One region of the Blautia sp. LMAG:89 genome, then DNA from elsewhere that is predicted to be linked to it. Evidence: riboswitches for the same ligand, from Rfam matches in the RefSeq annotation. Region 1 holds a riboswitch; the other holds the start of a gene.
The links. Region 1 has a riboswitch for cyclic di-GMP ahead of CCC70_RS10355 (substrate-binding periplasmic protein). Riboswitches for the same ligand answer to the same signal wherever they lie in the genome.

Region 1 (15,446 bases):
TTGAGGATGGAACGACAGTTGCTCCCACTTTTCCATTTGCTACAGCCTCCAGGCATTCTTCCTGTGTATCATATTGTTTGATTTCTGCATCCGGAAAAAGAAGGGACACCATCAATCCAGAATACAGTGAGGTCTCTGTCACTGCGATCGTAGAGAGACTGCTGCTATATTCTTTTCCCTTGTAAATAACAACCGGCGTAATATCAAAGATTGCATCCGTCAAAACCACTTGAAACTGTTCCTGTGTATAAAAATCCTGAAGGATAGGACCGGCAATATCTATTTTGCCAGATTGCAATGCCTCATTCATCTCTACTCCCGTGGAACATGGAACTGCCTTGATCGTAATTTTATATTTTTCCTGAACAGTATCCAGAACAGTTCCAAGGATTCCTGTGAGTTTCCCATTTTCTTCACCACAAAAAGGAAGATTATCCTTTAGATATCCCACGCGGATCGTATTTTCATGTGCATCCAGCCATTGTTTTTCTTCCTTGTTGAGTACATAGTTTATGACCGCTTTTCCTTCATAACGGGCATACAGCTTGCTGCTGTAGTCCGTTTCTGTATTGTTGATTTCTTCCATGGCAGAATTTAATTCCTTTAACAGATCTGGTCTGGATTTTGATACACCGAAATAACAGTCACTTGCACCAATATTGGCAATGGCAATAAAATCGCTGTTGACAGACAGCACTGGGAGCACAAGTGCATCCAGTTCATCTGCATCCAGTTTTTCTATCATTTCATCATAGCCTTTACAAACAACCACCTCTGCCTGGATCTGATTGCTGTCCAGCCATTTTTCCAGAAGTTCTTTCTGATAGCTTCCATCTGCTGCACCAATACGACAGCCATTCATCTGCTTTGGATCACCATCCGTAAGATCTGTATGATCTTCCCGGGTATAGATCCAATATCTTTCTGTTCCTGCGGCATAGGTTGAGTAATCTATAAATTCTGCTCTTTCCGGTGTGTAACTGACACTTCCAAGTATATCTATTTCTCCATCTGCCAGCATATCCAGACACTCTTTAAATGAGCCATAGACATATTCATACTTCCAGCCGGTTATATAAGAAATTTTCTGGAGATACTCATAGCCGGCTCCCTGCTTATGTTCCCCATAACCGCCTTCCTGAAAATTGGCATATGGAAAATAGCCAACTCTCACGGTTTTATTTTCTTCCTCTATTACCTGAGTTGTATTCCCATCACTTTTTGTTTCCGACGCATAAACAAAAAACGGTACAAAAAGCAGCATGACAAATGCAAAAATGCTCAAACATACTCTATTATTCTTACTCTTTTTTCTTATCTGTTTTTCTATCTTTCTGTTCATTCATTTCCTCTTTATCATCCAGTAAAGCGGACATTCGCAATCCGCTTTCGCTACTTGCTCATAAACGCAGTCTGTTTGCGTTCATGCTGTTGTCCTTCCCAGTCTGTAAGTTTTCCTGTTTTTTCAATACAGAAAGAATGACCACTCCATTCAGTATAACACGAAATTATTAGTTTTCTTACTGCCTTAAAACTTCCGCTAACATCGACAGCAGTTTATCAATCTGGATCGGCTTTGCAATATGACCATTCATTCCGGCTGCAACAGCATCCCGCTTATCTTCTTCAAATGCATTTGCCGTCATTGCAACGATCGGTATGCATGCCTTATCCTTATCCGGTAAGTGCCTGATTGCCTGTGTTGCTTTATAACCGTCCATTCGGGGCATCTGGATATCCATGAGGATCATATCATATGTTCCCACCGGCATTTTTGTTATCTTATTTACACACTGAATGCCATCCTCCACACGTTCTGTTTTAAGGCCGGCACGCTCAAGTATTGCTTCTGCAATCTCTGCATTCAGATCATTGTCCTCTGCCAAAAGGATATTCTTGCCTTCAAGGATTTTACTGGCTGTTCCAGAGCCTTCATCATGTTTTTTTACATAATAGCTTTCATCCGCTATCCTGTGTTTTAATGTTACAGTAAAGGTGCTGCCCTTTCCAGGCTCACTCTCTACATCTATTGTTCCGCCGAGCAGATCAACATATCTCTTTACGATTGACATTCCCAATCCGCTTCCTGTGATTTTGCTCTTTGTAGTGTTTCGCTCACGCGTGAATGCATCGAAAATCTTTGTCAGATAATCCTGGCTCATACCGATTCCGGTATCGCTCACCCTGGTCCTTACCATCATGTACCCGGGCTCATCACATACTAATTCGTCTATGTTTATCATAACAGAACCACCGGATGGGGTATATTTTATGGCATTGCTCAGGATATTGACAAATATTTCTTTTACCTTGGTAGTATCTGTCAGTATATGTTCATGCTCTACATTTATTGTGTAATGAAGTGCAATATTCTTTTTCTTTGCTTCATCACCAAATATTTCAAATAAAGTCTGCCGGATATCTTCAATCCGGCCATAGTTCTCATCAATTTCCATCTTTCCGCTCTCAATCCGAGCCATATCAAGTACATTATTTATGATTGACAGAAGAAGATTTCCAGACTGCTGCAATTTTTCCAGATGATCTGAAGTTTCAGGCAGATCCTTTTCTTTTAGTTCTTCCTCCATAAGCTGTGCATAACCCAGAATTGCATTCATAGGAGTACGGATGTCATGTGACATATTGTTAAGAAAACGAGTCTTTGCCAGACTGGCATCCTCTGCTTTTTTCAAAGCGATTTCCAGTTTGTCATTGAGTTTTTTTGTATCCTTTGCCGCAAGCTTTGCGACAGCTTCTGCTTTCCTTGCCTTCCGCAAAAGTACGAGGATAATACCAATGATGCTGAGTGCCAAAAATCCTACCGTAGCCAAAAAAACAAGCAGATTGTCTTTTATGAAATCAGAAAATGTTACTTTATCTGCAGTACTGTCATAGATAGCAAGTGCACTTGTAAGCATGTCAGACGGCATGGCCTTTATAGTTTTATTCAGTATTGATAAAAGGCTTCCCTCTCCCTCTCTTACAGTAAAACATGCCTCCATTGTTTTTGTAAGTGGAACACTCTTGAAATTTTGACTGTTATCATATATCAGCGCCTGGCTTGCTCCCATGAGGAAACAGTCTGCTTTTTCTTGGATGACCATATCTGCTGCATTGTCAAGCGAATCACAATCTACAAGCTTCCATTCAGGATAACTGAATGCAATATGCTGTTTTAAGGCATATTTTTCCTTTGGCACAGCTACAGTATACACCTTATTCTCATCAAATTTTTCCTCATCAGTTACCGCCATCAAACTGTAAGTCCAGGCTGTGTTTGTAAGTGCATATCCGTTTTGTTCTGCAAAATATGGATTCCTGCCGGCATAAAAAATCATGTCAATCTCACAATTCTGCAGCGCCTGAATCATTTCATCATAATCATCATATGCATGTATATTAAATTCCAGTGTCTGATTTCCCAGACAATCTTTGGCATAGGAGATATATTCCGCCAGCATACCGGTAATTTTTCCAGTCTCTTCATCCATGGAAAAGATTGCCGGATCATTGTTCAAAAATCCTATCTGGATACCTCCATGCTCTTCCACCCAGACCTTTTCTTTACCTGTAAGAATCTGAATATAATCAAGTGTAAAATACTTCTTATACAGATCTGCCTTAAAAAAGGGACTATCCTGTTCCAGTTGACGCATAGCATAGTCCAGCTCCGTCTTGATATCGCTGCGTTCTTTATTTATTGCAAAATATATGCCTGATTTGCCAATCGTGGTAACGGATGATATTCCCTGTTCAGACCAGATCGATTCCTCCAGAGATACAAAACAGTCGATCTCATGATTTGCTAATTTCTTTTCGACATCATCATCATTATTCACATTTACATGTTCTGTATGTATGCCATTCTTATTTTCCCATTCTGTCAGCATGATCTCAGGTTCTGTATCCATGAGCACACCTACACGTTTCCCATCCAGAGACTTGAAATCAGACATTCCAATATCCGTATCCGATAAATCAGCATAAAGGATATATTTTTCCTCCCCCATCGGTTCATCCGGGAAAAGCATCTTTTGTGCACGTTCATCGGTGTAAGAGATATCACCCATGATATCGATCTCACCATTTTCAAGTTTATCAAAACAGTCAGACCAGTCACATTTCACATACTCAAATTTCCATCCGGTATAACCTGCCAAAGCCTGCATAAGTTCGTATCCATATCCTCGTCTTACACCGTTTTTATCGACATAATCAAAGGTATCCTCAAATGAGCCGACACGGATGATCTGTGACTGCTTTTCATCGTTGTTCGTCTCAGCAGCCCGGCAAGGTACTGTCAATACCATCCATATTCCCAGAAACACAAATATACCTGCACATAGTACGGTTGATTTTTTCCTACTTTTATCCATATTTTTTATTTCCTTTATTTGTGCGGTTTTTCTAATACTCCGGACACCTAATCCAGGTTCTTCTGCAGGATGCTGATCAATTCCTCTATGACAATTGGTTTGGACAAGAACCCATCCATACCACATTTCAGTGCTTTCTTTCTGTCCTCATCAAAGGCATTGGCAGTCATGGCAAGAATAGTAATTCCAGCCAGTGCCGGATTTTCTTTTTCATTAGGATCCTCCTTCTGAGCTTCCTTTGCATTTTTCTATTTTACAATATCAAAATATCCAACGATCCCAATGTATCCATCCTTCTTTAAAGGCGACCACAATGTATGCAATTTCAGTTTGTACATCTGGCGGTCATTTTCCACCCTTGCTTTTATCTGCACAGAGATTTCTTTATTTTGTACAGATGTCTGATGTAATAAAACCTGAATATGATGAACATCTTCTTCATTTACTCCGAATTCTTTGAACAGATCAAAATCCGGATTATTTCTCTGATATAATATCTGCTGTTTTCCGTTTAATATAGTCAGCTGACCGGAACTTGTATTGTAATCAATTGAACCCATGCCGCTGTTCGCTTTGAAGAAATCAACCTTTTCCTTCATGACCCTGAGAATACTCTGTGAATAATTTTGGTTCGGTAAAGATCTGTCGCTGAGTATTTCATTTGAAAGTCTCTGCACTTCATGGTAATAGCTATTGTCATCCATCTCTTTATCAAGCATTTTCGAAAGCTGAAGACGCAGCTCTTTCAGGCACTTAAGGAGGATGGGGTTAAATTGTCCGCATTGCCCATCCAGGATCATCTGGATTGCTGTGTCATGATCAAATGCTTTCTTATAACATCTTTCACTTGTAAGTGCGTCATAAACATCAACAATCGACACCACCTGTGCGGAGATTGGTATTTCTTCTCCTTTCAGTCCATCCGGATAACCTTTTCCATCCCATCTTTCATGATGCCATCTGCAGATTTCCCATGAAGCACGTACCAATGAATTGTCTTTTGGGAAATGCATATCCTGGATCATATCTGCACCAAGTTCACTATGAGTTTTCATAATCCTGAATTCTTCATCGGTAAGTCTGCCAGGTTTGTTCAGGATTTCTTCCGGAATACGGATCTTACCGATATCATGAAGAGAAGATGCTGTTGTGATCAAAGAAATATCTGCCTCTGTCATAGGATAAGCATTTGTTATTTTTACCAGTTGTCTCAGCATCAGTTCTGTTGCTGTTTTAATATGCAGGATATGTTCTCTACTCTCACTGTTACGTGATCCCAGTACATTACTCAGGATCCGGATCATAATATTATTATTTTCTTCTTTTTCGTAAACCTGATCATAAACCACATTGATCAGATGCTTTTGCTTCATATAGAGTCCCAGGGTATTCTGAACTCTTTTCTTTACAATCACAGAATCAAACGGTCGTGTGATATAATCCGTGATTCCCAGTTCATATGCTTTACGCATCGTATCAACAGCATCTTCCGAAGATATCATGATCACCGGAGTTTCTTCTATACACTGGCTTCTTTTCATTATTTCCAAAACTTCAAAACCATTCATCTGTGGCATATTGATATCTAAAAGCATCAGATCAATTCCTATATTTTCTCCTATCATCTGAATTGCCTGATTTCCATTTTCCGCTTCCAGGTAATTATAAGTTTCTCCGAGAATCTCCTTTAACATATCTCTGTTAAATTCTGAATCGTCTACAATCAGGATCTTTTGTCTTTTATCCATATTTTTTATTTCCTTTATCCAATGGGTTGATGATGTTCCAAGCACCTGGTCAAAGACAGAACGTCGTGTCGCATCACTTAATTCGACAGTCCCTTCTTTATTTCTTCAATCATCCTCTCATATACTTCTGTTACTTTTTCCATTGCCTTCGATATCCCAGGCTGCGCTCCGGTTCTATCTCTCAAAAGTTCTGTTAACTCATTACTAACCTCATACAGACGGTCAAAAGAAAGATTCTGACAAACCCCTTTCAGTGTGTGTGCACTGCGGAAAGCATCTTCATAATTTTTATTTTCCAATGCCTGTTTTAACTGTAGATAACTCTGGTCTTCAAGGAACTTTAATGTAAATCTCCGAATCAGTGCTTCACTTTGAAGGCGTCCCAAGACATCTTTATAGTTTCCTCCGATCGCTTCATAGCATTCCTGTATTGTCATGATTTTGTCCTCCTATCTACTACAATATATTTATGGTTAATATCCCTTACAGCCAGTAAGGAATTATCCATCTTGTTGCTTAAGCTGTATAATGGTGGAGCAATTGGTATATCGGCTTCCTTTCTTGGACTTCGCGTCCGTAAAATAGACTGATAACCAGCTCCTCATTCGCAGCGTTCGTTTTATGCAGGTTGAATCGTCGTAGGCGCATTCGTGTCACACCACAGTAGATTGAATAGGCAATGAGTAAAACTGGCACTTATCCATTGCAATAATCTTAAGGAGTGACAAATTTATGAACGCAGTAGGTATCGATGTTTCTAAGGGTAAAAGTATGGTTGCTATCATGCGGCCTTTCGGTGAAATTGTTTCCACCCCCTTTGAAATCAAACACACAACCAGTGACATTAATTCACTTGTAGAACTCATCAACTCTGTTGAAGGTGAGTCACGAATCGTGATGGAACATACAGGACGTTACTACGAAGTCCTTGCCCATCAGCTTTCAGAGGCTAACCTTTTCGTCAGTACCATTAACCCCAAACTTATCAAGGATTTTGATAATGATTCCCTTCGTAAAGTCAAATCTGATAAAGCGGATGCCGTTAAGATTGCACGCTATGCACTTGACAAATGGCAAAATCTTAAACAGTATAGTGTTATGGATGAATTACGCAATCAGCTTAAAACCATGAACCGTCAGTTTGGCTTCTACATGAAGCATAAAACAGCCATGAAGAATAATCTTATCAGCATCCTTGACCAAACCTATCCTGGTGTTAATACTTACTTTGACAGTCCTGCACGCAATGACGGCAGCCAGAAATGGGTTGATTTTGCATCTACATACTGGCATGTGGACTGTGTCCGTAAAATGTCCCTGAATGCCTTTATTGACCATTATCAAAACTGGTGCAAACGCAAGAAGTACAACTTCAGTCAGTCAAAAGCTGAAGAAATCTATGGAAAAGCAAAGGAACTTGTTCCTGTACTTCCAAAGGATGCCCTTACAAAGCTTATTATCAAGCAAGCTGTAGACCAGCTTAATAGTGCCTCTACAACTGTTGAGTCACTACGCACTCTCATGAATGAAACTGCATCCAAACTCCCGGAATATCCTGTCGTTATGGCTATGAAAGGTGTTGGAACTTCTCTTGGTCCTCAGTTGATGGCTGAGATCGGAGATGTTTCCCGTTTCACTCACAAAAGTGCTATTACTGCATTTGCCGGTGTAGATCCCGGTGTTAATGAATCTGGAACCTATGAACGAAAAAGTGTTCCTACCTCAAAACGAGGTTCCGCTGATCTAAGAAAGGCTTTATTTCAGGTAATGGATGTCCTAATTAAAACGCATCCTCAAGATGATCCTGTTTATCAGTTCTTAGATAAGAAACGGACTCAAGGCAAGCCTTACTATGTCTATATGACTGCAGGTGCCAACAAGTTTCTAAGAATCTACTACGGACGAGTGAAAGAATATCTTTCATCTCTTTCAGAATCCTAATTATCCACTAATATTTTCAGACCAGCACTGGTGTGGTGGCCTTATTTTGATACCCAATTTTCAACCTGTATAAAATTTTCAATGTTCTTTCAATTTAGCCTTGACTTTTTATTTGCAGGCTATATTTCACTGCTTATTTGTCACTGCCATATCCATTATATTTCACCAATTTATGAATTACTTTTATCAGTAACCCCACATCAACAGGCTTAGCAATATGTTCATCCATCCCTGCTTCTTTTGCTCTTATTCTGTCCTCCGTGAACGCATTTGCTGTCATTGCAATGATCGGTATTTCTTTTGCATCCTCTCTGTCCAGAGACCGGATCATCTTTGTAGCTTCATAACCATTCATGACCGGCATCATAATATCCATAAGAATGACATCAAATCCACCAGGTCCACTTTTTCTGAACAGCTCAACCGCTTCCTGACCATTCCATGCTTTTGTCACGTCAGACCCTTCATTCTGAAGCAAAAATTCAGCGATTTCCATATTCAGTTCATTATCTTCTGCCAGAAGAATATGCAGTCCCTTTATAGATTTTTCTGATATATCCTTCTGTTCTTCACGTTTATCCGCATCCAGATCTATCTTAAATGGAACCCGGATCACAAATGTAGTCCCTACACCGTATTCACTTTCGAGGGTAATGGTTCCACCCATTTTCTCGACCAGATTCTTTGCGATCGCCATTCCCAGGCCTGTTCCTGGAAATTTTGTACGGCTTCCTGTATGTTCCTGTGCAAATGGTTCAAAAATATGTTTCTGGAACTCCTCAGTCATTCCGATTCCTGCATCCCGGCAGATAAATTCCATTGTCGTCATTCCTGGCTGTTCGGATGGGATTTCCATGCAGCTAAGATAAATATGTCCGTTTTCTCTGTTATATTTCACTGCATTGGACAGGATATTCATCATCACACGTTTCACATACCCCGGACTTCCAATAAGATTCCGGTGTATGATTTCTTTTTTCTCCCACATGATCCGGATATTCTGTTCTGCTGCCATCTGCTCGATCACAACAAATACTTCCCTGGAAATACTTCTCAGATTAAATGGGATCTCCTCCAGAACGATCTCACCGGACTCCAGCTTACTCATATCCAGAACATCATTTACCAGTTCCAGCAACAGATTGGATGCCTCTTTAATCTTTGTCCTGTATTCCGTCTGTTTCTCCATATCATCTGCATAATGGTCTGCCATATCGACCAAGCCGCAGATTCCATTGATCGGAGTCCGGATATCATGGCTCATCCGCTGGAGAAACTCTGTTTTTGCCTCATTGGCAGCCTCTGCCTTTTTTGCAGCTATCAGAAGTTCTGCCTTATATTTTTCGTCTTTTTTCTGTTCCTGTTTCCGGTGTGTCAGATTGGTTCTATATGCCCAGAACCAGAATATACTGAATATCAGAAGATAAAGAAAAATAACACCTGCTACATTTAATGGAAGATTATGAAACACTTCCGTATCCGGAAGATACGCATAAATATAATAATCCCGCTGTTTCAGCATGATGATATGCTCCCTTCTAAGTAGACAAGAGAAATAATAAAATCTTGTTTATTTAGAAGGGAGCTTTCTTTATGGCATTCAAACATAAATTTACTTATGAAGAAAAAGTCAAAATAGTTTCTGAATACATTGATGGAACATATGGGTTCAGAGAAATATGTAAACGTTATGATATTAATCAAGGTTCTTTAAAAGATTGGAAACGACTTTATGAAACCTTTGGATGGAGCGGTTTGAAAACCGCTTCTAAAACTACTCGTTATTCAAAAGAAACTAAAGAGGCAGCTGTTAGAGATTACTTGTCTCATGAGTTTACATTCCCAGAAATATTAAAAAAGTATCAGATTCGTTCTGGAACTCAACTCAAAAAGTGGATAAAGAAGTATAATGGTTGTGAAGTATTAAAATCTTCTGGAACAGGGGGAAACAATATCATGACCACAGGCAGAAAAACCACATTTGATGAAAGGATCGAAATCGTACAGTATTGTATTGCACATGATCATAATTATGCCGAAACAGCCGAAGAATATCAGGTATCCTATCAGCAGGCACGTAACTATACTATTAAATATGAATCAAAAGGTGTAGAAGCTCTAAAGGATAATCGTGGAAAAAGAAAATCTCTAGATTCAATGAGTGAGTTAGAAAAACTCCGTGCTGAAGTTAAAATCTTACGTGCTGAAAAAGAACGTGCTGAAATGGAGGTTGCATTCTTAAAAAAATTAGAGGAGATCGAAAGGAGGCGGGGCTAAACCGAATAAGAAACGAACATACTTATCTGGCAATCAAAGAGCTTCATGAAGAAACGAAATTTTCTATCTGCTCATTATGTAAGATTGGGCATGTTTCCAGAGCAGCCTATTATAAATGGTTAAACCATAAAGAAAGTGATAATGACAAATTGAATCAGAAGTTGGCAGAAAGATTGGAAGAATTGCATAAGCAGCATCCGGACATGGGATATCGCCGATTAAACGACAAATTATATCATGATGATAAAATCGACGTAAACGACAAACGTATCTTACGAATCTGTCGCAAAAAGCAGATAAAATCCACTTTGAAACATCGTTATGATGGTTGTACCAGACCTTCCAGAAATCCAGGCTTCATCGCAGAGAATGTTTTAAACAGAGATTTTCATGCAGATAATCCAAACGAAAAATGGGTAACCGATGTTACAGAGTTCAAATACGGCACATCCTTCGACGATATTCATAAACTATATCTTAGTGTTATTTTAGATTTGTGTGACCGACGACCTGTAGCATATGTTTTAGGTGATTCGAACAATAATCAACTCGTATTCGATACTTTTGATCAGGCAGTAACCTTGAATCCAGATGCTAAGCCGATTTTTCATAGTGACAGGGGTTACCAATATACATCCAGGGCATTTCATCATAAACTGGAACAAGCTGGAATGACTCAAAGTATGTCACGTGTTGCTCATTGTACAGACAATGGTCCAATGGAAGGGTTCTGGGGAATTTTAAAACGAGAAATGTATTATAAGAAGAAATTTCATAGTAGAGAAGAATTAGTCTCCGCGATTGTTGAATATATAGATTATTACAGAAACGACAGACCTCAACGAGGTCTCGGTATTCTAACTCCAATGGAATACCATGACATGCTTATGGCAGCATAAAAATGCTACCCAGCATGATCTGGGTAGCAAAAAACCTATATTTTTTTAATTGTCTACTTGACGGGGCGCACACCATGATTCCGTAGCATCTGGTTCCTTCATTCTTCAAATGATAAATGTGCTGACTGTCTGTATGCTTTTTCATTGCCTGAACAACTTCGTTGTCGGCTGTATTCTGCCCTAACAGCCTCTCATCATTACTGGCAACAACGATCCCATCGTCTGCAACAATGATCGTTCCATCTTTCTGGACACTATAACCATTTAAAAGCTCTTGTATCGTCAGGGTATAATTTCTGGTAAATTCAGGAGACGTGTAATAATAGATTGCAACGACACCTGGCACATCTTTTCTGGCACAGGCTGCAATGTCAACATAGGATCCATCTTTCCTGGCAAACCGTTCTGAATAAGATCTTTCTTCATATCCGGCAAAATCCATGATAATTTCTTTTTGCAGATACTCCGTGATCTCATTAGCCAGAGACTCATCCATACTGTATTCATAGTCCATCTTTCCTTCTTTATCCAGCACTATGATGCCATCCACCCAGAGAGTCTGCAGGTTTTCTTTCAGAAAATCCTGGCTTAGCTGACCGCCGTTTTCTGTTTCCATGCTAATATTTGTACTCATCTGTCTGGCACTTTCAATGGCACGTAAAAGACTTTTGGATTCCGAAGATTCATTATAATGGGTGTAGGTTGAGCACTGCACTTTCACATAGTTTACGATCTCCACCAGTCTTTTCTCTGCTTCCGCTTTTTCTGCGTAAAAGAAATAAAACAGAGAGACTACAGCCACACAGATTCCGAGCAGACCTCCCAGCAGCTGGATTCGTTTTCCTTTTGTCTTTCTCTTAATATCCAAGATCATCCACCTCCAGATACTTCTGGGGATCATCCAGATATTTTTCAATAATTTTCAGGGATGTGCCATCCTGACGCATCTCCGCCAGTGTCTGATCCATCTGCTCACAGATTCCCCTGTCATCATCTTTTGCAAAAGCGACACCTATTCCGGTGATCATAAGAGGCTCTTCCAGGATACGGAAGCTTGTATCATAATCCTTCATATACTGAACGATAGATTCCTCGTGTGCTGCAACTGCATCTACATATCCTTTCCCAAGAAACGTATAGATCAGTTCCCGATGTCCAAGACTGATCAGATTTCCCAATTTGGGGATTCTTTCATCTGTCCGGTTCAGAAAGATGCTTTCCGGTTTGGTTGTGGACTGAACAGCCAGATTCTTTCCCTCCAGATCACTCAGTTTATAGATATCACTGTTCTCATTTACAGCGACCACCTGACGGCTTGCTATGTATGGTCCTGCCCATCGGTAATCGTCAAGGCGCCCTTCCATGGAAAAACATCCCATGATACAATCAATCTCTCCACTCTCTACCAGTTCTTTTTTCTTCTCCCAGTTGATCTGGACAACCTTCACCTGATATCCCATTCTTTCGAAAGCTTCTGTAGCCAGTTCTACATCTATACCCGTCGGTACACCATCCTCATTCAGATAATTGTATGGTGGATAATTATCGCTGCCAAGGGTAATAACAGGCTTTTCTGGTTCTTCTTTCGTGTTATCTGTGTTTTTACACCCTGACAGGGTGACTGCTAAAATGCCCGCAAGCAGAATGCCTGCAATCACTCTTGTTCCTTTCATTTTCCGTCTATCCCTTACTATCCTTTTCATTTTTTGTGTACACTAGTCAAGCGGATATTCGGTTAAATAACACCATAAAAAAGCACCGTCTCACAGACAGTGCACCTCATTTCATGCAACTGGCTGCCATTTTACAGGCCCTATAGCTTTGCGTCCCAGACTTTCATCTGGTTTGCCGATCATCCTTATTAAGCTTTTATACGTATCCTAAAAAACTGGTTTTATTATACTACAGCGCTCTACTTTACACAAGAAAAAACATTACCGTTTTAACGCCTGAAAACACAAAAAAAGAGATTGCTCCAAAACAGAGAAAAATACTTTATCCCCACAAAAAGAAATCCCCGCTGTCTGACTGAAATCAGACAACAGGGATTTTTTATCAGATCATCCGATCGCTGCGATCACTTCTACCTCGCAGAGAACGTTCTTTGGCAGTGTCTTGACTGCAACACAGGAACGTGCAGGTTTATTTACGAAATATTTGGCATATACTTCATTAAATGCCGCAAAATCGTTCATATCTGCAAGGAAGCATACTGTCTTGATCGCATTCTCATAGCTGGAACCGGCAGTTTCCAGAACTGCTCCGAGATTCTTCATAACACGGTCAGCCTGCTCCTCGATGGTTGTGCCAACTACCTCTCCAGTTGCCGGATCCACCGGGATCTGACCGGATGTGTAAAGTGTATCTCCATGGATGATAGCCTGGGAGTATGGTCCGATTGCTGCAGGTGCTTTGTCTGTATGTACTGTCTTCATAATAGAATTCCCCTTTCATGAACATTTCGGATACTTCTCTGGCGGAAATATCCATCAGGATCTTGCTCAGCTGTTTTTTATTCTAACTCACAGATCACCCCTGGTCAAGGTCCATATTCAGATAATTATAAACAATACCGGAAATATCCCGGATATGCGAAACTGCGTCCCCAGGTTTACAGTCTTCTGACATCACACAGAGGATATATGTAGTCTTTTTTCCATATACAATGGCGATATCATGCTGGTCCGTATCCGTTTCTCCAGTCTTATTTGCAATTTCCACGGACGCAGATATCCCGCTGGGGATCTTAGTAGTAACCTGCTGATTCAGAAGCAGATTACGCATAGCCTCCGAAGCTTCTTTCGATACACATTCTCCTTTATAGATCCGGAAAAGAAGCTCTGCGCAGTCTTTTACGGAAGTGGTGTTCCTGCCACCGAGGCCGACGTCCTTTGAAGAGGACGGGCTTAAGATGTGCTGTACGGAAGTATCTGCAAATTTCTGTTCCGCAAGAAATCCATTTACAGCCTGTGCTCCGTCCTTAAAAACACCCGATGCTGTCTGCAGACGTACCAGCTCATTAAAAGATTCATTGTCACTGACTGTGATCATATTCCAGAGAAGGTCATTGACCTTTGTGGATACGGACGGATCTGTAACATTTTTTTTCATTTTTGCCGCTTCATTCTGAAGGACTGCATCCATGTTGGCATAGGTCTGGGCCATGACAAACACTTTGATCAGACTGGCTGAGTACAGTGACTGACTGTTCTGTTCAAACTCCTGATCACTGGTCAGATCCTTTACATAAACGCTCCATGTACCCTCATAGGTTCCAAGAAGATCCGCAAGCCGTTTCTCAAGGCCATCCATTCCCAGATCTTTCGTCTCGACTTTTCCAGATTTATCCACGGAAAATCCCTCCGGAGTTTCTCCCTCTTCCTGGAGCAGAACGCCGTTTTCTCCGCCAAAATAATAATATCCGTCAAACATCTGTCCTGCAGCATTCATTTCCAGATAATGGATACCTGGATCTGTGACCATTTTTCCATATTCATCAAAATAATACAGCCCGTTGTATGTTGTTTTGTCCACCACCAGCTCATCCATATAACGTACCTGTGGAGAGGCGCTGAGTTTTCCCAGATTGTTTACCATATAACAGCCGTCAAAAGAAACTTCCTCACCGCTGCCGTCTTTTGCCGGAGCCTTCAGATCGGTGATCTGGACCATATGCGAGTTTCCCGCTGTAAATTTACCGCTTTCGTCGTGATAATAATATCCATCAAAAACCGTTCCGTCGATCTCAAAATGATCAAAATAATACACTGCCGGAGTATTTTCTTTGGTTCCATCTTCATTCAGGCAGTAAAAGCCATTGCTTTTCAGAATATATTTCCCGTTTTCACCGGGAATTGGAAGTATCTGGGACTCCTCCGTAACAGAACCAAGGCTTCCCTGTGCCGTCTGCTGCACTGTTGTCGCAAAAACCGGCTGTGCGAGCATCACTGTGCTCAGACAAAATGCCAATGCTTTATATATTTTTTTTCGTCTCATATACTTCTTTCACTTTTCTTATGATCCTATTTTACAGTTTCTTGTCCTGATCCGGCATCCACACATTCCTCCAGTGATTTTCCAGATAAAGACTCTATAAGTATATCGGATTTCTCCGTTCTGTCAAGTAAACCTCTTCCAGAACGTCTCCACTGCACCTTCTACCGTATCCAGCCTGCAGCCTGTACGGTCCTGCCATTCCCTGGGAA
Region 2 (15,446 bases), on a different contig from region 1:
GTATTCGGAGAGGGAAACACACGAACTACGGCAGTATTTTTTATTAAGTATCTTAGAACACTTGGATTTGATGCAACTAACGACATTTTTGCGGAGAATGCATGGTATTTTAGAAATGCACTTGTTAGGGCCAATTATAACGATTTGAAAAATGGTGTTCATGAAACAACCGAGTATTTGGAATTGTTTTTAAGAAATTTATTGTTGGATGAGAAGAATGAACTTCATAATCGTACGATGCACATTAGTGGAAGGTTTGCAGAAGTGGACATTGAAAGAGTAAAAGTGGACATTAAGAGTGGAGAAGTGGACATTGAAAGCACAAAAGTGGACATTCGAAATAAATTACTTTCTTTCTCAGATACGATTTCAGAAAAAACAATAAATCATACAGTAGAAATATTTTCAAAATGTGGAAAAGAAAATTGTTTCGGAAGAACGATAGTTGAAGAAATTACTGGATTAAAGCCATCAAGAGCTTCCAAGTTAATAAAACTGTTGGTTGATAGTGAGGTAATCGTACCTGTAACAGGACATGGAAAAGGAAAATATCGGTTTCAATAAAAGTGAACATTGAAAGGGTGTTAATGCCATTCGCAAAAATGCCCAAAACAAATCGGCGTACTGATATATTACCAAATATGGTAGCAGTATTTAGAATAATTTTGTATTATAAAAGTGTTACAAAATATCGGCGTACCCGCCACACGTTTACAAAGTCAAACGGTCTGTACGCCATGTCTTAACCTTATGATTGCAGATATTAGTAACCTGTCAAAGGGTGTAAAAACTCAGTAACTATGCGGGTTCGCGTACTGTTAAAGCAGTGAAAAACGACACCGCATGTGGAGACGGTAGTACTGCTTTCCCACAAAAAGCCAGACGGACATATCAACGTAAAAGTTGAGTTTGGCGAGGGTGAGGGAAAAGTTCCACTTGATAATATTGCTAAAAGAGCAGAAAGCTATAAGCCCAAAGAACGAGTGACCTACAAAATGATAAAGGAGTACATAGAAGCTAAATACGGCTTCAAAGTACATACCGCATATATTGCAGAGGTAAAGAGAGATTTAGGCTTGCCGATGTACGATGCTCCTAATGCGGTAGAGAAATTGAAACAGCCGAGGAAGCATCCAACTCCAGAGAAGGTTGAAGCAATAAAGGATGCATTGAAGCATTTTGAAGTGATTTAATAATGATGAGCGTATCATTAAAATAGTGGTACGCTTTTCTTTAAAATATTTGGGAAGCAATATATAAGTGCTGAATATGCTTGAAAGGAGCATTCCTGTAATTCATTAAAAGCGCCAATTGAATAAAAAAGAACCTCAAGGTATGATTGAGTTGCATCTTGGCGGATGTAAACAAAACAATCAAGCACTGGAGGTTCCAAATGAATTATACACAGAATGAAAAGATTGAGCAAGTAACAGATTCAACAATGGTTGTCGGAGTTGATATAGGAAGCCAGATACATTATGCAAGAGCTTTTGATAACAGAGGACGCGAACTTACAAAACGTATTTTTTCTTTTCATAACGATCTGGAAGGGTTCAATTCTTTCAACCTTTGGGCAGAGACACTTAAGACTGAGAATAAAAAGACTGCAGTTCTGATCGGCTGCGAGCCAACAGGTCATTACTGGTTTGCGTTTGCGAAGTATGTAAATGATCATCAGAAAAGATTAGTAATGGTCAATCCATTCTCGGTTAAGAAGATCAAGGAACTTGATGATAACAGTCCAAAGAAAACAGATTCAAAAGATCCAAAAACAATCGCAAAACTAGTTGTGGATGGGAGATATTCAATCCCATACATGCCAGAAGGCATTTATGCCGAAATAAGAGACCTGGTATACAGCCGTGAGCCTATATGGATAATCTGAGGCATAAGTGTCGTGAAGAGCCGTATGCCTGAATTGGGCACGTACGGATCTGTGGGGGATATACCTAGTAATAGGTGTTTCTACCCGACAATTTAGGACTCGTCAGAGGATGGTGATCCTGGTAGACATGAGAGGTTAGTTACTGTAGGTGGATTTGGGAAACAGGAAGGCCTTCATAAGAAGAAACAAAGACGTTTTATTTCTTGTACCTAAAATCATCAGAAATGGACTCCATGAAGTCGCTTCATATCCAGAAAACTCTATTTTGTAGATATATGTAACTTATTAACTGTTCAGCAAAGTCAGTAAAATCAAGGATTTTTGTTGAACATGCACTAAAAAGAATAGAGAGGTCCTCACCCACTGCTTATTGCTTTTCGCAACCTCCACAGGGGAGTTACTTGATTCGGTTAAAATATATGTAAATTTTCCACCAAAATATTATTGACGTAAGAAAAACCACATGGTATTTTATTTTTGGAAAAAATGAAAATTATTTTAAAGGCAAACCTGTTGAAAGGCAGGGTCGCAAAGCCAGAAGGGACTAAAGTCAGAAAGTTTGACCATGTCAGCCGGTTGCCACTGTTTCCATATCATCATAATATATGGAGAAGATGTTTGAACAGAAGAGATTCCGATACCTTTTATACTATATAGATGTGTGATTTTAAAGAATATAGTAGGGACACTGGCAGATTTTGGCAGATGTCCTTTTTGTATGCAAAAATGGGTAACAAAACTAGCAGGGACAGGTTTTCTGTATACAGATAAAAGCAGGATGAAGAAGGCATAAGACGGAGAGAGGACTTTTATAAAATGAAAAATTATGAAGACAAAATATATTCCTTAGGTGAGACTGTAACGGGGCAGACACAGGTCATGTCACAGGCCGTACAGAAAACACTGGAAAATAATGGCGGGGTAGGTATAATGACAGGATCTTATGACCAAAACCTGTCTATTTTGTCTGTGGATAATCTGCTGTTGCATAGTACAGGATATACATTCGATACTTTCATGGAACAGACAAAAGGCTCATTGAGAAATTTCTTTTATGACGAGGAAGATATACTGGAGCGAGACCGTTTTTTGCAGCTTCACGGAACAGGGGAAGCACAGATCCTTGCAGCAGACGGTACAGTGAATAATGTACGGCTTTGTAAAGAGGATGCGACAGATGAGGCGGGCAGACAGATCTGGGTTATGTCCGTACAGGTCAACTGGGATCATATAAATTTGGCACTGCTCAATGAGGCTATCTGTTCCGGCTTCTGGTATTTTGACTGTGACGAAAACAGTGAGATTGTGAATGCAAACTGGAGTCATGAATTTCGAAAAATGCTTGGCTATCATGACACCCTGGACTTTCCGAATAAACTGGAATCCTGGTCAGATCTTCTGCATCCACAGGATAAAGAAAGAGTAATGGTGCAGCTTCAGGCGGCAATTAAGGATAAGACGAACCAGATAAAATACCAGGTAGAGTATCGTATGAGAATGAAGGATAATCAATACCAGTGGTTTCGGGCATCGGCAGAAGTAATACGCCGTCTGGATGGTTCTGCCAGCAGGATTGCCGGGATTTTTATTAACATTGATGGGGAGAAAAAAGAAATCATGCAGGCACAAAAATCTGCTGCTTTCCACCGGGCTTTTACGAAAGCAGATTTGTGCGAGTATTATGTGAATCTGGAAGCGAATACTTTTGATACCTTTAAGGTTGAACCGTCCCTGATGACCGTCTTTGAACAGAGTCATACGTGGGATGAATTGATCCGGCATTTTGTGGATTCCTATGTTGTGGAGACAGATAAGAAGGCGGTATCCTCTTTTTACGACCGTGGTTATATTGCAGAAAGGCTGAAGGGGCTGGAAACCGAATTGGCTTTAGAGTGCCGTATCACTCTGAATGGAGAAGAACGATGGGTCCGCAATGTGGTCATACGTGGCGAAATAGAGGATTCAGAATATGCCATGATCTTTCTGCGTGATATCACAGAGACAAAGGTAGAGAGCGCACGGCATCTGCAGATGGCAGCAGATAATGCTTCCATGGAGCAGCTGATCCAGAGCATAGTGCGTCTGGTTGACCGCTTTGTTGTCTGTGATCTGGAAAATGACAGATATGAATTCTACAATCTGAATGGACAGATGATATATAAACCTCTGGGATTTTATCATGATTTTCAGATGCAGGTTCTTGAAAAATATAAGACACTGGAACCATTGGAAGCTATAGATATCCTGATAGCCCCGGATAATATTCGGAAAAAACTGAAAAGTGAAAATGATATTTATAAGTTTGAGTATTGCAGCCTGGATGAAAAGACTTATAAAATCGCTTCTTATATTCCCTTGGAATGGAAGAATGGAAAGTTGGAAAAGGTATTGCTGGCATCCATGGATGTGACACAGGAGAAGAAAGCAGAGATTGAATCCCGTCAGGCACTGATAGAAGCTTACCGGTCCGCAGAAAATGCAAATCGTGCGAAAACAGAATTCCTTTCCAATATGTCCCATGATATCCGGACACCAATGAATGCGATTGTGGGTCTGACAGCAATCGCAGGAGCAAATGTTGAGAGCCAGGACAGAGTCATTGAATGCCTCGGCAAGATCACAGAATCAAGCCGCCATTTGCTGGGGCTGATCAATGAAGTATTGGATATGGCACGCATTGAAAGTGGAAAAATGACACTGGCACAGGAAGATTTCAATCTGTCAGAGCTGGTAGATAATCTTATTACACTCACGAAACCGGTGCTTGATGAACATAAACATAATTTTGATATACACATCAATCATATTGAACATGAGGCTGTCTGTGGTGACAGCTTGAGAATTCAGCAGGTATTTGTGAATCTGATGAGTAATGCGATCAAGTATACACCGGATGGCGGGAATATTATTTTTTCCATAGAGGAAAAGCCAAATGGATTTTCAGAACTTGGATGCTATGAATTTACGATTGAGGATAATGGGATCGGTATGTCACCGGAATTCCAGAAAATCATGTTTGAGCCGTTCAGCCGCGCGGATGACCACCGGACAACCAGAGTCCAGGGAACTGGTCTGGGAATGGCAATCAGCAGAAATATTGTGAACCTGATGAATGGCACTATTAAAGTGGACAGTACCTTGCACAAGGGAACTAAAATCACAGTAACAATTTATCTGGAGCTTCAGGAAAAAGAAAAAGAACAGGACAGAGATCTGATGAATCTGCCGGTCCTGGTTGTGGATGATGATAGGACATGCTGTGAAAGTACAGTTGCAACATTAAAGGAAATCGGTATTATGGGTGAATGGGTTCTCTCTGGCAGGGAAGCGGTTGAGCGCTGTTATGCACGGCATGAGTTGAAAGATGATTACTTTGCTGTTATTTTAGACTGGAAGATGCCGGAGATGGATGGTATAGAAACTGCCAGACAGATCCGGAAACGGATAGGAAAAGAGATCCCCATCATTGTACTGACATCCTATGAATTCAGCGAAATTGAAGAAGAAGCAAAGGCTGCAGGTGTAGATGCTTTTATTGCAAAACCGCTGTTCCGTTCTCGGCTGACGGCAACACTGCGGCAGTTTACTTCAGGAAGAAAAGAAAAAATAGCAAGAAATTATCTGGAGAAGCTGTCAGAATCAGACTACACGGGAAAAAGGATTCTGCTGGTTGAGGATAATGAGTTGAACAGAGAAATTGCTGGTGAAATTTTACAGATGACAGGTGCAAAAGTGGAAACGGCAGAAAATGGGAAAATTGCAGTTGAAAAAGTGGAAGCTTCCCCGGAAGGATTGTATGATCTTGTTTTTATGGATATCCAAATGCCTGTCATGAATGGTTATGAGGCAACTGCAGCAATCAGGAGCCTTCCGGGTGAAAAGGGAAAACTGCCTATTGTTGCCATGACTGCCAATGCTTTTGCAGAAGATGTACAGCTGGCCAAAAATACAGGCATGAATGGACATATCGCGAAACCGCTGGATATGAATAAGCTGAATGATGTTCTGGAAAGCTGGCTGTAACTGATTTTCATGTGATCACAAAGTATATTACTAGGAACAGAGTGAACAGTAACAGTAACTCAGGTGATGCTGCATAAATCCTCAAATACTCCTTGCAATAAAAAAATACAGCAATTATAATATAAATACAAAAGCCGGATGCGGAGGCTGACTTCTGAAAACAAAGAAAGGAAGTATAAAATGGCGAAAATTTTAATCAGTCCGTCCAAATATTTACAGGGTGCGGGAGAAATGAAGAATCTTGGAACTTATGCTGCAAAGAGCGGAAAAAAAGCGTTGGTTCTGATCAGTAAAGGCGGATATAAAAGAATCGGTAAAACGATCGAAGAGAGCTTTGCTGAGAGTACCTGTGAGGTGGTTTTTGATTATTTTAACGGAGAATGCTGTAACAGTGAGATTGATCGTCTGGTAAAGATCGTAAAAGATGAGCAGTGTGATCTTACCATTGGTATTGGTGGAGGAAAGATCTTTGATACAGCGAAGGCAGTTGCATACTATGCGGGAACACCGGTATTTATCTGTCCGACGATCGCATCTACAGATGCCCCTTGCAGTGCTTTGTCTGTTATTTATACAGAAGAAGGAGTTTTTGAAAAATATCTGTTTCTTCCGGCGAATCCGAATCTTGTTCTGATGGATACAGATATCATCGCCAAATCACCGGTTCGTCTTACTGTGGCTGGTATGGGAGATGCACTGGCAACATATTTTGAGGCAAGGGCATGCAAGAGAAGCGGAGCGACTTCCTGTGCGGGAGGTAAGACAACAGAGGCTGCCATGGCACTGGCTGAACTTTGCTTTAATACCTTGATGGATGAGGGTGTAAAAGCTAAGATAGCTCTGGAAGCAGGAGTATGCACACCGGCAGTTGAGAAAGTGATTGAGGCTAATACACTTCTTTCTGGAATTGGTTTTGAAAGTGCAGGACTTGCAGGTGCACATGCGATCCATAACGGATTTACTGTACTGGAAGAATGCCATCATATGTATCATGGAGAAAAAGTCGCATTCGGAACCATCACACAGCTGGTACTGGAGAATATTCCTCAGGAAGATCTGGAAGAGATCATCTTATGGTGCATTGAAGTAGGACTTCCTGTTACTCTGGCAGAGCTTGGAGCTGGGAAGGTAACGGATGAGCAGCTTATGGAAGTTGCCAGAACTGCATGTGCGGAGAATGATACACTTCACAACATGCCATTTGAAGTTACACCGGAAACTGTATTTGCAGCAATCAAAGCGGCAGATGCATATGGAAGATATTACCTGGATGAGGAATAAACAGATAAAAAGTAAATAGCTGATATAAAAATTGCAATCTGCAGAAACAAGAGTTATCAAGTATTGTTATCCTGCAGGTTGCTTTTTTTTATGTATGGCTGTAATATAACAGAAAGATCAGTAAATATTGGAACAGAAAACATACGGAGGAATATCTGTGGCAAAAAAACGAAAACCCAAAATGGAGCTTCGATATTATAAGATGCCGGAGGGGAGCCCCATCCTTGCATTGCTTGGACAGAAGTGGGTTCAGAATTATGGGAACGATATCGATTATCTCCATTTTCATAATTATCTGGAAATCGGATTCTGCTATGAAGGACAGGGATTTATGATACTTGGAGAGGATAAGGTACAGTTTCATGACCGGGATTTTACGGTGATCCCATTCAATTATCCACATACCACAAACAGTGATATTGGAACTATCAGCCGCTGGGAGTATCTTTTTATTGATGTAGAAGGATTCCTGGATAAATTTATTAATAATTCAGTAAAAAAAGAAAAAATCGTTCAGCGGATCAACTCCAGATCACTTTTTCTGAATGAAAAAGAAAACCGATCCATGGCAGGTAAGATCCTTAAGATTCTGGATATCATGCGGGATGGAGAGGAATTTTATCTGGAAGAAGCTAAGGGAGTTTTGGCATCGCTTCTTGTGGAAATCGCAAGGATAAACCGGGATTCAGGCGAAGAACGTTACAGCGAAGGCAGAGGAAAAGTCATGGATATGATCTCCAGGTTCCAGGAATATATTTCTGATCATTATATGGAGGATCTTCGTATTGACGAACTGGCAGAATACTGTCATATCAGTGAAACTCATTTGCGCCGGATATTTACGACTTATATGAAGATGAGCCCGCTGGAATACATCAATACGATCCGTATCCAGGCGGCCTGTGATTATCTGAAAAAAACAGATCAGCCAATTGCAGATATAGCACATAAGTGTGGTTTTACCACCAATTCCACATTTAACCGGAATTTTCGTCAGGTTACGGGAATGACACCTCTGGAGTGGAGAAAACGTCCGGAGAACTATGAACAGCAGCTTCTTAAGTTTGACATCCATTCAGAGGAAGGCTGGTAAAACAACAAAACCAGATCTGTGGATCTGTCACGACAGAATAGAAATATCAGACTGTATGTGGATCAGGCGGATAGAAAGAGGTAAGAAATGTACGATTACAGGATTGTGGAGCAGGTCTCCAGAAAAAAGAAACATATGTCAGGAACTCTCAGAAAAGTAATGGTGATCTTTGCGGTGATTTTTGTACTGATGGGTATCACGATCTCTCAGGCATTTATGCTTCCGGGATTTCTTCTGGCGCTGCTATATTTTGTTTATGACATATTCAGCCAGAGAGACTATGAATATACCATGGAAAACGGACAACTGACCATAGATGTGATCTATGGAAAAAAATATCGTAAAACAGCTCACGTGCTGAATCTTGAGGAGATGGAAGTGACAGCACCTCACTATCATGAAAAAGTGGCAAAATATAAAAAGAATACCGGAACGGAGAAACTGAAAAAATACGATTATACCTCTTATGAAGATGATGTGCCTTACTATACCATGATCATTCAGGAAGATGGACGTAAAATAAAACTTCTTCTGGATCTGACAGAGGAAATGCTGCATACGATGAAAACACAGTTCCCTGAAAGGGTTTATTTTGCATAATATGTAGAAATGCTTGTGAAACATGTATAAAAAACAATATGAAATTTTATGAAATAGAAACAAAAGTCTTCTTTTTTGACGAAAAATGTTTGCATAATGTCGAAAAAGGAGGCTTTTTTTGAAATTTTGACGAACGTAAAAAGAGAAAATCCTCAAAGTGCATATTTTTGTAAAAATATAGCTGGATAATAGTGCACAATCAATAAAATGGTTGAAATTGCACATTATATGAACAATTCTGCAAACTATAGAGGAAATACGGATGCTATAATTTATTCATAAGCAAACGGGAAATGCTTAATAAAGGAGGAAAAGTAAATGAAGAAAAAATTACTCGCAGTATTAATGACAGGTATCATGGCAATGTCTTTTGCTGCAACTACTACAGCAGTATATGCAAAAGGTGATGACGATAACACCCTGACTGTATGGGCATGGGATCAGAACTTCAACATCAAGGCTATGAATATTGCAGGTGAGCAGTATGCAAAGGATCACGAAGGATTCAAGGTTGATGTAGTTGAGACATCTTCTGATGACTGCCAGACCAAACTTACAACAGCAGCAAACGCCGGAGATTACAGCACACTTCCGGACATCGTTCTGATGCAGGACAACAGCTATCAGAAATATCTGAAGAGTTATCCGGATGCTTTTACAGATCTGAAGGATATGGATATCAACTGGGATGATTTCGGAAAACTGAAACAGTCCTACTCCATGGTAGATGACACACATTACGGAGTTCCGTTTGATAACGGTGCAACAATTGCCTGCTATCGTACAGATATCCTGGAAGAAGCAGGATATACCATTGATGATCTTACAGATATCACATGGAGCAAATTCATGGAGATCGGAAAAGACGTTCACGAAAAAACAGGTAAATATCTCCTTACAAGTGAAGCAACAGGTGGCGATACTCTGATGATGATGATCCAGTCCTGTGGAGCAAACTTCGTAAATGATGACGGAGAGGCTTATATCGTTGGCAACGATGTAGCAGAGAAATGCGTAGATCTTTATGTGGATCTTGTAAAGAACAATGTTGTTAAATTAGTAAATAACTGGGATGAGTACATCTCCACAATCACAGGCGGAGAGGCTGCCGGTATCGTTAACGGTAACTGGATCACAGCTACACTGATGGGAACAGAGGATCAGAAGGGTCTGTGGCAGATCACAACAATGCCGAAGGTTGACGGCGTTGATACAGCTACAAACTATGCAAACAATGGCGGATCTTCCTGGTACATTACATCCAACTGCAAGAATGTAGAGCTTGCTGAGGACTTCCTTGCAAGCACATTTGGTTCCAGCACAGACTTCTATGATGCAATCCTTCCGGAAACAGGTGCAATTTCCTGCTACCTGCCGGCTGGTGAGTCTGAGGTTTACAATGAGCCAAGCGAGTTCTTCAATAACCAGCCGATCTTCTCAACAATTGTAGAGTACTCTTCACACATTCCGGAATTTACAAAAACTCCGTACCACTATGAGGCAAGAGAGTGCATCAACACAGCTGTTGTTAATATCGTAAATGGCACAGACAAAGAATCTGCACTTCAGGAAGCACAGGATACACTGGCATTCAAGATGACAGAGTAAAGCTGAAATATTAAAGAAATACAAAGCAGGGGACTGCATGCAGTCCCTTGTCTTATGTAAAGGTTTAGATGTTTGAAAGGAGGAGTTCCTGTGAATTCCAAAAAAAGTGGCATGTCTCTGGTAGCGAAACAGAGAGCGGCAGGCTGGATCTTTCTGGCACCGGCAACGATCATGATCGCTGTCATGAGTTTTTATCCGATGATCCGTGCATTTATCATTTCTTTACAGACAGGTGCCGGAGCAAACATGAGGTTTGCGGATCCGATCTTCAGTAACTATAAACGTATCATGATGGATAAGGTATTCCAGCAGTCCATCGTCAATACTTTCCTGTATCTTATTATTCAGGTACCGATCATGCTGGTCCTTGCGATCCTGCTTGCACAGCTTCTGAATAACAAGGATCTGAAATTTAAAGGCTTTTTCCGTACATGTGTATTTCTTCCATGTGCAACATCTCTTGTATCTTATTCTCTGATCTTCCGTTCTATGTTTGCAACAGACGGTCTGATCAACAGCATCCTGATCAAACTTGGAATTTTAACAACTGGCTATAACTTCCTGGGTAACTCCACAAGTGCAAAGATCGTGATCATCATCGCACTGATCTGGAGATGGACAGGATATAACATGGTGTTCTATCTGGCAGGTCTTCAGAATATTGAATATTCTGTATACGAGGCAGCAAAGATCGATGGTGCCAATGGCTGGAAGACCTTCTGGAAAATTACCGTACCACTTCTGAAACCGACAATTATCATGACATTTATTATGTCGATCAATGGTACACTGCAGTTGTTTGATGAGTCTGTCAACCTGACAAAAGGTGGCCCGGCGAACTCAACCATCACAATGTCCCATTATGTTTATAATACATGCTTCATCAACGTGCCAAACTTCGGATATGCGGCAGCAATGTCATTTATCATATTTATCATGGTAGCGATCCTGGCCTTTATCAATTTGAAAGTAGGTGATACACGTGACTGAGAAAAAGAATAAATCCGCAATTCAGAGAAGATTGATCCCTACATATATTTTTCTGATCATCGTATCATTTATCTCTGTATTTCCACTGTATTGGATGATCTCTGCGGCAACCAATACATCCACAGATGTATCCAGAGGCCGTATCCTTCCGGGTACATATTTTATGCAGAACTTTAAAAACCTGACTGCACAGCAGCCGCTGTGGAGAGCTCTTGGAAACTCTCTGTTTTATGCAGTTCTTACTACAGTGATCTGCCTTCTGATCTGTTCTATCGCAGGTTATGGCTTTGAGGTATATCATGACAGATGGAAAGACAGACTGTTTTCCACCCTGCTTCTTGCAATGATGGTTCCGCAGGTTGCAACGATGGTTCCTTTATTTAAGATGTTTTCAAAAGCCGGACTCTTAAATACAGCGGTAGGTTTTATCCTTCCGATCATTTCCACACCATTTATGATCATGATGTTCCGTCAGAATGCCAGAGCATTTCCTATCGATATCATTGAGGCAGCACGGATTGACGGATTAAGCGAGGTAAGGATCTTTTTCCAGATGTTTATCCCGACTATGAAATCTACTTATGCGGCGGCAGCAGTTATCACATTTATGAATGCATGGAATTCCTATCTGTGGCCGAAGGTAATCATGACAGATAATAAGGCGATGACCATGCCGATGTTGATCGCCAATCTGATCACAGGATATGTAACGGATTACGGCATGCTGATGTGCGGCGTATTATTCTGTTCCATTCCGACCATGATCGTATTCTTCGTATTACAGAAACAGTTCGCAGAGGGTATTACTGGAGCTGTAAAATAATTTTAAAACAAAAAGGATGCTGCTGAAATCTTTAGGTATATTGTATAATATGCTTTAACTGAATTATGCAGGATCCTTTTCTTGACCAGAGCAGTTGTCTGGTATAAAGCTTCGTAGCAAAGCGGATGCTTTTGTCCGCTTGATGCGAATCAAATCATAAGGAGATAAAAAAATGGCAGAGCAGATCAGATATGACCATTATCTGCACGGCGGCGATTACAACCCTGAGCAGTGGCTGGACAGACCGGATATTCTGAAAAAAGATATCGAATATTTCAAAAAAGCCCATATCAATACCGTTTCCATGGGAATGTTTTCCTGGGCAGTGCTGGAGCCGGAAGAGGGAAGATATAACTTTGACTGGCTGGAAGAAGTGATCGATAATCTGTATAAAGAAGGAATTTATACGATACTTTCCACACCATCCGGAGCAAGACCGAAATGGATGGCAGATAAATATGAAGAAGTTCTTCGCATGGATCCGGATCGCACAAGAAGATTTTTCGGTGGAAGACATAATCACTGTTATACTTCTCCAGTATACAGGGAAAAAGTTTACAATATTAATAAGAAGCTTTCTGAACGTTTCGGAAAACATCCCGCAGTGCTTTTGTGGCATATTTCCAATGAATATGGCGGAGAATGCCACTGTCCTCTGTGCCGGGAAAAATTCCGGGAATGGCTGAAAGAAAAATACGGGACCATCGAAAATTTAAATTCCAGCTGGTGCACAACGTTTTGGAGCCATACCTATAACAGCTTTGATCAGATCGAAAGTCCTTCGCCAAAGGGGGAAAATGCTCTTCATGCACTTACCTTGGACTGGAAACGTTTTGTTACAGACAGGACTGTGGATTTTATGAAGCATGAGATTTCTGCGATCCGTGCAGGTGGTTCCGAGCTTCCGGCAACTGCCAATCTGATGTATGACTACAACGGACTGGACTATAAAAAATTTAAGGATGTTATGGATATTGCATCCTGGGATAATTATCCAAGCTGGCATAAAAAAGACAATTATACCACAGCGTTGGACGGAGCCATGCAGCATGATCTTATGCGAAGCATCAAGAAAGCACCGTTTCTTCTGATGGAATCCTGTCCCTCTGCGACCAACTGGAAGCCTATCAACAAGCTGAAAAAACCAGGAATACATCTGGCTGCCTCTCTGCAGGCAGTTGCTCATGGTTCAGACAGTGTTCTGTATTTCCAGCTTCGTCAGAGCCAGGGAGCCTCTGAGAAATTCCATGGTGCGGTGATCGATCACTACGGTGGGGATGATACTCGTATTTTCCGCGAAGTGACAGAGGTAGGAGAAGCGTTGGAGCAGATCCGGGAAACTGCTGGAAGCGTGACGAAGTCTCCGGTGGCTGTTCTCTATGACCGGGAAAATGACTGGGCGCTGAAGGATGCGCAGGGACCTCGAAACGAGGATATGCATTATCAGGAAACTGTACTGAAACAGTATCGTGCTCTCCGAAGAAAAGGCTATAATACAGATATCATCAATATGGAACATGAGCTGTCCCGGTACCGTTTGGTAACGGCACCGATGGCCTACATGTTTTATCATGGATATGCCGAAAAGCTTCGCACTTTTGCAAAAAACGGTGGTACTTTGGTAATTTCCTACTGGTCCGGACTTGTAGATGAAACAGATAAATGCTATCTGGAGGGAACCCCTCACGGACTGATGGAAGCAGCTGGTATCCGTACGGAAGAGATCGATGCACTTTATGACTGGGAAGAAAACGTAGGTATCCCGGAAACAGGAAATCATCTCAGAATTACAGAAAGCTATACCTGCAAAAATCTCTGTGAGCTTGCAAAGGTTTCCGATGCGGAAGTACTGCTGCGTTATGGAAGGGATTTCTATCAGGGGTATCCGGTACTGACTCACAAGAAATACGGAAAGGGCCATGTTTATTATGTGGCGGCAGATATGGAAGCAGCCTTTTATGAGGACTTTCTGGGAAGGGCAGCAGAGGAAGCAGGTGTGAAGATGCCGCTTGCATTTATACCGGAAGGTATTTCTGTGACAACCAGAGAAAATGAGGATACGGAATATCTGTTTATCCAGAATTTCGGAGAAAAGACAGAAACAGTTTCTGTCTCGGGGGATTACGAAGTTCTCTACGGATCAACAGATGAAAATATTGCTCCGCTTGCCACCAGGATCTTAAAGCGGAAAAAATAATCAAAGTAAAAAAATCACAGCAAAAGTATAAAGTATATTTGTTTTCGGACGGTATGCTTTTTACTGCTGTCTGGGAAAGAGAAGGTAAAATGGCAGGTACACCAAAAGAAGAGATAAAAAGAATAGCGGATCAGTTTGCATTTACCGGAGAACTGGTTTCCTGCGGCCCCTGCGGAAGCGGGCATATCAACGAAACCTATATGCTTAGATATCGGATCGGAGAGATGGGGTCCATTAAGGTGATCCTTCAGAAGATCAATCGGGAGATCTTTCAGAAACCGGAAGAACTGATGGAGAACATTGCCGGAGTTACCGGGCATCTGAAAAAGAAAGTTCTTCAGAAGGGGGGAGATCCGGAACGGGAGGTTCTGAACCTGATTCCGACAAAGGACGGGAAGGCATTCCTGACAGATGAAAACGGAGAATGCTGGAGAGCTTATATTTTTATTACCGATGCAGTAAGCTATGATCTGGCGGAAAAACCGGAGGATTTTTATGAAAGTGCAGTTGCATTTGGAAAATTCCAGGAAATGCTGGCAGATTACCCGGCAGAGACCCTGCATGAAACGATAAAGGATTTCCATGATACAAAGAAACGTTTTCAGACTTTGAAAAATGCCATAGAGAAGGACAGCCGCCATCGTGCCGCATCCGTAAAAGAAGAGATCGCATTTGCGTTTCAGCATGAGTATCTGGCAAATGTATTCGGTGAGCTTCTGGCAAAAGGTGAGGTGCCCCTTCGGGTAACACACAACGATACGAAGCTGAATAACGTTATGATCGACCTGGAAACAGGAAGAGGAATCTGTGTAGTGGACCTGGACACGGTTATGCCGGGACTTGCCATGAATGATTTTGGAGATTCCATTCGTTTCGGGGCCAGCACTGCATTGGAGGATGAGAAAGATTTAAGCAAAGTTTCCTGTGATATGGAGCTCTATGAAAT

Region 2: another riboswitch for cyclic di-GMP. It lies ahead of CCC70_RS12355 (hybrid sensor histidine kinase/response regulator); the one in region 1 lies ahead of CCC70_RS10355 (substrate-binding periplasmic protein).

What each region holds. Positions count from the first base shown of each region.
Region 1 is NZ_NANC01000007.1:115,019-130,464, forward strand. Features, by position in the region: gene CCC70_RS10305 (response regulator) at 1-1,342, opposite strand, end outside; gene CCC70_RS10310 (ATP-binding protein) at 1,521-4,376, opposite strand; partial or broken gene CCC70_RS16735 (response regulator) at 4,424-4,621, opposite strand; gene CCC70_RS10320 (response regulator) at 4,625-6,124, opposite strand; gene CCC70_RS10325 (Hpt domain-containing protein) at 6,202-6,561, opposite strand; gene CCC70_RS10330 (IS110 family transposase) at 6,857-8,065, shown strand; partial or broken gene CCC70_RS10335 (ATP-binding response regulator) at 8,199-9,590, opposite strand; gene CCC70_RS10340 (helix-turn-helix domain-containing protein) at 9,659-10,342, shown strand; gene CCC70_RS10345 (IS3 family transposase) at 10,348-11,241, shown strand; partial or broken gene CCC70_RS10350 (hybrid sensor histidine kinase/response regulator) at 11,312-12,115, opposite strand; gene CCC70_RS10355 (substrate-binding periplasmic protein) at 12,099-12,914, opposite strand; cyclic di-GMP riboswitch class I at 13,026-13,101, opposite strand; gene CCC70_RS10360 (RidA family protein) at 13,302-13,676, opposite strand; gene CCC70_RS10365 (serine hydrolase) at 13,771-15,237, opposite strand; gene CCC70_RS10370 (ATP-dependent DNA helicase) at 15,361-15,446, opposite strand, start outside.
Region 2 is NZ_NANC01000009.1:149,870-165,315, reverse strand. Features, by position in the region: gene CCC70_RS12370 (Fic family protein) at 1-564, shown strand, start outside; partial or broken gene CCC70_RS12365 (23S rRNA (uracil-5-)-methyltransferase RumA) at 837-1,193, shown strand; gene CCC70_RS12360 (IS110 family transposase) at 1,394-1,885, shown strand; cyclic di-GMP riboswitch class I at 2,379-2,469, shown strand; gene CCC70_RS12355 (hybrid sensor histidine kinase/response regulator) at 2,702-5,908, shown strand; gene CCC70_RS12350 (glycerol dehydrogenase) at 6,089-7,189, shown strand; gene CCC70_RS12345 (helix-turn-helix domain-containing protein) at 7,347-8,282, shown strand; gene CCC70_RS12340 (hypothetical protein) at 8,370-8,882, shown strand; gene CCC70_RS12335 (ABC transporter substrate-binding protein) at 9,201-10,490, shown strand; gene CCC70_RS12330 (carbohydrate ABC transporter permease) at 10,581-11,480, shown strand; gene CCC70_RS12325 (carbohydrate ABC transporter permease) at 11,473-12,303, shown strand; gene CCC70_RS12320 (beta-galactosidase) at 12,476-14,500, shown strand; gene CCC70_RS12315 (phosphotransferase enzyme family protein) at 14,590-15,446, shown strand, end outside.